Regions from separate parts of the Bradyrhizobium sp. USDA 3240 genome, predicted to be linked through region 2. Evidence: riboswitches for the same ligand, from Rfam matches in the RefSeq annotation. Region 2 holds a riboswitch; the other holds the start of a gene.

Region 1 (3,396 bases), 1.6 Mb from region 2:
CCGGAAGCCGCCCTCGACGTCCTGCGACGTCTGGGTCTTGAGCTGGAAGTTCTGCGGGATCGGGGCGAAGGTCAGCGGGTCGAATGACGGACCCGATGCGACGCGCTCGTCGACATCGGGTGTGCGGAATGCGCGCGCGGCGCGGCCGAACACCGAGAAGGTGTCGGTGAAGCGATGCTCGGCGCCGACATGCAGCGCGTATTGGGTCTCGTTGCTGTCGAGCGGCGCCGCCTGCGTGTCGAACGCAAACGGTGCGTTCGGATCGTAGCGATCGCGTGCCGAGACGCTGGTATTCTGGACGCGCGCCCCGTAGGAGAAGTCGGTCGTCGGCAATAGGCCCAGCGTGTGCTGCCAGTAGCCGGCTACGGTCTGCTGCTCGATATTGTAGATGTGGGTGGGATCGACGCCCTGATAGGCGCCGCGTGCTTCGCGGAACGTCGAATCGTAGTAGTCGATACCGGTCAGGATCGTCGACGGCATGCCCAGCATCACGTTCTTGACGCTGAGCCGCGGCGTGATCGACCAGGTCTGTAGCGCGGCGTCATTGTAGGTCGAGGCGAAGCTGATGGTCGGCACGGTGCCGAAGAAGCCGCTTTGCGTCTCGCGCTGCCGCCAGCCGCCGTCGACGATGAGGTCGACGCCATTCATCAGCGTCTTGGTAAAGCCGGTGGTGACGCTGGCGGTCTGCTGGTTGGCATAGTCGAAGGGCGTCGCCGCGCCGCGGCGATCGGTGAGCAGTTCGTTGACGCCGATCGACGGATCGACCAGCCGTCCGCCGGGCAGGCCGAGCTTCTGGTCGCTGCCGGTGACGGTGAGGAAGGCGGTGAGATCGGACGTGGTATAATTGACGTTGCCGACGGCGTTGCGCTGGTCGAGCGCGTTATTGACACGGTAGCCGTCGGACTTGATGCCGTTGCCGTAGAACGAGGTCGACCATGGGCCGGAATTGAGCGCCGCGGACACCGCGGCCATGCGGGTGCTGAACGAGCCGAAGCCGCCTTCGGCGCGTATCGTCGCCGGCGGACCGCCGGCGCCGGTCTTGGTAATGATGTTGACCACGCCACCCACCGCGTTGTCGCCATAGAGCACCGCACCGCTGTTGCCGCGCGTGATCTCGATGCGCGCGATCGAATCGAGCGGAATCGTCGTGAGATCGAAGCCGGCCTTGTCGACGTCGTTGAGGCGTCGGCCGTTGAGCAGGAACAAGGTGTTGTCGGAGGCGAATGCGCCGAAGCCGCGCAGGTCGACCGAGGTCTTGGCGCCGTTCGGCCCGCCGTAAAGCGTTTGCAGCTGGACGCCCGGCACCTGCGCGAGAATCTCGGGCAGCGACTGCACCGGCGAATGCGCGATGTCGTCGGCCGTGATCACGGTCGAGGAGGAGCCGACAATGCCCGCGAACTGCCGGCCGCCGCCGGTGCCGCCCGTTCCGTTGGCGGTGCCGGTCCCCGTCGTGTTCGATCCTGCTCCGCTGCCCACATTGTTGCCTTGGGCGGTGCCCGGCGCCAGGCGACGCGGCGCCGGCGCTTCGTCGGCGGCCGGCTTGGCGCGCGTGAAATTCTGGTCGCTTGGCTTGGTGATTTCGACGGCCGGTAGCTGATCGGGCGAGGGTGCCTGCTGTGCCCGTGCGGTCGAGAGAACGATTGCCGGCGCGATCATCGTCGACGCGAGCAGAAGCGCGCGGCGCCGGAAGGACGAGTTGGAGAACATCTAGGTGAGACCTCGGTAACGTCAGTGGCACGTCACCGCGAAACCAGTCTCACCATGCGCTCTCGCATCAGGTGAAGCTCATGCCTGTACTCCCCGACCGGCATCTTCGCGTGTGACCACGGCTGACGGCAGGTCTCCTGGCTCGCGGGTCGTTACCCTTCGTCGCCTTCCCAGGACCGAGATTCCCAGTGGCCTGTGACGAAGGATTCACCGCATACAGTTGCGGGGGCAGCCGCGGCATTGGGGAAGTTTCCCCGCACCGCATTCCCTTTTCATCTCATGAAAGAACCGTCATGTTCATCTAGGGTTCGGCCCGGCAGCAATGTCAACCCGGCGGACGTCGGGCAGCGGTCGCACGGCTACGGTTTTTGGCGGGTGTCGCTTGCCTGCCACGGCGATCGCTGTAAGAGCATGGATCCAATGAGCGTGCAGGATTTTACCTTGGCGGCCGAGGTCGCGGCGCGGCGCCGGTGGGGCGCCATCGCGGCGCTGCTCGCGCTCGTGGTCCTGCTGCTGGTGCTCTCGCTCGGCATCGGGCCGGTGCGGCTGTCGCCGCTTGCGGTGATCGAGGCGCTGTTCGGCGGCGGCAGCGACGTGGCGCAGGTGATCGTGCGCGAGATCCGGTTGCCGCGCACCATTCTGGCGTTCGCGATCGGCGGTATTCTCGGGCTATCAGGCGCGGCGCTGCAGGGCCTGCTGCGCAATCCGCTGGCCTCGCCGTCGCTGTTCGGCGCGCCGCAATCGGCGGCATTCGGCGCGGTGCTGGTGATCGCGCTCGGCCTCGCCGATGTGCGGTCCTACGCGCTGCCGGTGGTGGCGATCATCGCCGCGTTTGGCTCGGTGTTCGCGCTGCTCGCAATCGCCGGCCGCAATGCCGGGCTGCTGATCCTGATCCTCGCCGGGCTTGCGATCTCGAGCTTTGCGGGAGCTGCAACCGCGCTGGTGATGAACCTCTCCAGCAATCCGTTCGTGGTGCTGGAGATCGCATTCTGGCTGCTCGGCTCGCTGGAGGACCGCAGCTTCCAGCACGTGGCGCTGGCGCTGCCCTTCATCGTCGTGGGTGCGGTCATCCTGCTCAGCCAGGCGAACGTGTTCCGCGCGCTGACGCTCGGCGAGGAGGCGGCGCAGAGCCTCGGCGTCGATGTCGGGCGGCTAAGGTTGCTCGTGATCACGGGCGTTGCGCTCGGCGTCGGCGGTGCGGTCGCCGTCACGGGCACGATCGGCTTCATCGGTCTCGTCGCACCGCACCTGATGCGCCCCCTGATCGGTCACGATCCGGCACGGCTGCTGGTGCCGAGCGCGCTCACCGGTTCGGCGCTGCTGCTCGCCGCCGATATCGCGGTGCGCATCATCCCCTCGAGCTCGGACATCAAGGTCGGCGTGCTGACCTCAATCATCGGCGTGCCGTTCTTCCTGTATCTGATCATGCGCGAACGCCGCGCGCTCGGCGGAGGCGTGGCATGACGCTGCTCGCCGCCACTGCGCTCAATACCTCGCTCGGCAGCCGCAAGGTGCTGCACGATGTTTCGCTGTCGCTGGAGGCCGGCCATCTGGTCGCGCTGGTTGGCCCCAACGGCGCCGGCAAGACCACGCTGCTGCGCGCGCTCGCTGGACTAATTCCATCCGATGGCGACATCAGGATCGGCGGCGACGCGCTGGCGTCGCTGCCGCTCCGCGAACGGGCGAAAC
Region 2 (3,396 bases):
GCCGGCGCCAGCGACGGCGTGGTCAGCCTGAGCAATGGCTGCATCTGCTGCACGCTGGAAGGCGATCTGCTGCGCACGCTCGCAACCCTGCTGCGGCGTGATCCGCGTCCCGAATTCATCGTGATCGAGACCAGCGGGATCGCCGATTCTGCCGACATCGTGCGCAACCTGATGGATCCCGTGATCTGGAAGGAGGCGCCGCTAGAGGCGGTGCTGTGCGTGGTCGACGCGACGCAGCCTGCGGCGATGCTGAACGATGCGCTGCTGCGCTCGCAGCTGCGGGCGGCCGATGTGGTGGCGCTGAGCAAGGTCGATCTGGCCGATGCAGCCGCGTGCACAGCGATCCGCGATGCGGTGCGGGCGGTGCGTCCGGCGGCCGTGGTGGTCGATGCGCTGCATGGCGAGGTGCCGGCCGCGCTGCTGTTTCCGGCCGACCTCGATCAGGTGCCGGCGCCGCGCGAGACCGCGCCGCGACGGCCGGTATCCGACCGGTTCGAGACGCTGAGCTGGACCTCTGAATGGCCGGTGCGGTTGCCGCGCTTGCAGCAGGCGATCGGCAAACTGGCGCCGAAGCTGGCGCGGGCGAAGGGATTGTTCGAGACGGTGGAGCAGCCCGGACGGCTGACGGTATTTCAACTCGCCGGCGGACGCGCGACGCTGGCTGCCGGCGGCGTGCCGGCACCGGGCGTGCCGCGCACGCGAATCGTGTTCATCGCCGAAATGGGCGCGCTGTCGCGGGCCGAGATCGATGAGGTGATGCAGGGATGCGTCGAAGCCGAGTGATGCGAAGCTAGTTTCCCGTCACCCTGAGGAGCGCGAAGCGCGTCTCGAAGGGTCGACGGCCCGGCTGGTGGCCGTGCATCCTTCGAGGCTCGCTCCGCTCGCACCTCAGGATGACGGGGATAAGAAGTACCCGCGTCAGCCGCCGATGCCGCTGTGTCATCGCCGCAGCACCACCGCGCAAAGCATGTGTGCGACAATCGCGTCGAATTGACAGCCCATCCCGCACCACCTATCGTTTCTCTCGACGGTTCCCTTCGGGGATCAAAAGGGAATGCGGTGCGAGGGTAACCCCAATGCCGCAGCTGTCCCCGCAACTGTAAACGGCGAGCCTTTCGTCAATTTGCCACTGGGCCTTTCAGGCCCGGGAAGGCGTCGACAGGCGATGACCCGTGAGCCAGGAGACCTGCCGTCAGTCGTGGTCACACGCGAGCACATCGGGCGGGGGCGTCCTGGTGGGATCGGAGCATTGCCTTTCGGGCACTGCGCCACTCCGCGTTCGCGGTGACGTGCCACGTTACCGCGAGTCTTTTCATGTCTCCGTCCTCTCCCGCCGCGCGCCGTTGGCGCCTCGGTCTCGTTTGCTCCCTGTCATCGCTGCTGCTGCCCGCCGAGGGTTCGGCACAAACACCTCCACCCACGACGCTCGATCCGATCGAGGTCGCCCCCGCGACATCCGCAAGGCCCAAGCCTGCGGCACGAAGCAGCAATCCTGCCGCCGCATCGCGGTCACGCGCGAGACCTGCAACGGCGGCGGCAGCCGCTGGCGCGCCACATGCTGCGGTGTCAGGCGCTTCCGGATCGGCGTCGCCGACGCTCAACGCCACCACGCAGGGCGGCACCGGCAGCCGTCTCAATTTGACGCCGCTGCAGACGCCGGCCAGCGTCGAGATCATCACGGCGCAGACCATCGCCGAACGCGGCCAGCATAATGTGCTCGACGCCGTCACCCAGAATGCGGCTGGGTTCATCGCAACGCCGGCGCCCGGCAATGGCGGCCTGTCGTTCAGCACCCGTGGCTTTGCCGGCAGCAACTCGGTGATGACGCTGTACGACGGGACGCGCTTCTACGTCGGCTCCGGCACCCTGACGTTCCCCTACGACACCTGGTCGACGCAACGCATCGAGGTGCTGCGCGGCCCGGCCTCCGTGCTGTACGGCGAAGGCGCGATTGGCGGCGTCATCAACGTCGTTCCGAAGAAGCCGCAGGGCACGCCCTATAACGAGGCCGAGGTCTCGCTCGACAGCAACATGACGCGACGGCTGTCGGTGGACAGCACCGGGCCGATCAATCCCAATGTGTCGTACCGCATCAACGCCACCGGCAACATGTCGGACGGCTGGGTCGATCGCGACAAGACCTCGAATGCAGTGGTCTCCGCCGCCGTGCGCGTGCAGGCATCGGAAAATCTCGCCTTTACGCTCTCCGAAGACTATGGCGACCGCAGTCCGTCGCGCTATTTCGGCACGCCGCTGATCAACGGCCAGATCCAGGACGCGCTGCGTTTCAAGAACTACAACGCATCGGACAGCGCGATCCGCTACCAGGACAGCTGGACCCAGTTCAAGACCGAGTGGGATGTCGCCGACGGCATCAAGGTCAACAACACGCTGTATTATCTGAACAGCGAGCGGCACTGGCGCGATATCGAAAACTACACTTTCAACCCCAAGACGCAGCTGATCGATCGCACGAGCTATCTTGAGATATTCCACGATCAGAAGCAGGTCGGCAACCGCATGGATGCGACCTTCAGCGGCCACATCTTCGGCCTCGAGAACCGGTTCGTGACCGGTTTCGACGTCAATCACATCGAGTTCTTCCATACCAACAACTCAAGCGTTCCGTCCATTCCCACGAACTCCTCGGTCGCTCCCTATGTGTTTGATCCCGGGTCGTTCTTTGTGACCAAGTCTCCGACCACGCCGGGCTTCAATGCAAACGTCAATCAATACGCGCTGTTCGCCGAAGATCGGCTATCGCTGACCGATCAGTTGTCGCTCGTCACTGGCGTCAGGTACGATCGCCCTGAGGTCGACCGTACTGACTACAAGACACCGACGAACAGCTTCGAAACCACGCTGTCGGGCACGAGCTGGCGCACCGGCATCGTGTATGAGCCGATCAAGAACCTCGCGTTCTATGGCCAGTATGCGGTCGGCGTCGATCCGGTCGGCAACATCATCTCGCTGTCGGCCTCGCAAAAGACGTTTCAGCTGTCCACCGGCAAGCAGACCGAGTTCGGGGTCAAGCAATCGTTCCTGGGCGGCCGCGGCGAATGGACGCTGGCCGGCTATCAGATCGTCAAGAACAACCTGCTGGTTGCCGATCCCAGCACTCCCGGCGCTTCGCTGCAGATCGGTCAGCAATCATCCCGCGGAGTAGAGGCAACGGTCGGCCTGGCGCTGAACGACGGCTGGCGCATCGACACCAATGTCGCGATGTTGCAGGCCAAGTATGACAACAACACCCAGTCGGTCGGCGGCAAGCTCGTCAGCTATGCCGGCAATGTCCCGATCAACGTGCCGCAGAAGGTCGCCAACGTCTGGCTGACCTGGGACTTCGCGCCGAACTGGTCGGTCTATGGCGGCGTGCAGATGGTCGGTGCGATGTAC

The links. Region 2 has a riboswitch for cobalamin ahead of ACVIGA_RS16755 (TonB-dependent receptor). Riboswitches for the same ligand answer to the same signal wherever they lie in the genome.
Region 1: it holds a riboswitch for cobalamin, as region 2 does, so the genes downstream of both, ACVIGA_RS24375 (TonB-dependent receptor) here and ACVIGA_RS16755 (TonB-dependent receptor) in region 2, are expected to answer to the same signal.

The regions. Positions count from the first base shown of each region.
Region 1 is NZ_JBSSGD010000002.1:5,032,616-5,036,011, forward strand. It holds gene ACVIGA_RS24375 (TonB-dependent receptor) at 1-1,707, opposite strand, end outside; cobalamin riboswitch at 1,818-2,015, opposite strand; gene ACVIGA_RS24380 (FecCD family ABC transporter permease) at 2,128-3,171, shown strand; gene ACVIGA_RS24385 (ABC transporter ATP-binding protein) at 3,168-3,396, shown strand, end outside.
Region 2 is NZ_JBSSGD010000002.1:3,390,534-3,393,929, reverse strand. It holds gene ACVIGA_RS16760 (CobW family GTP-binding protein) at 1-783, shown strand, start outside; cobalamin riboswitch at 1,012-1,208, shown strand; gene ACVIGA_RS16755 (TonB-dependent receptor) at 1,315-3,396, shown strand, end outside.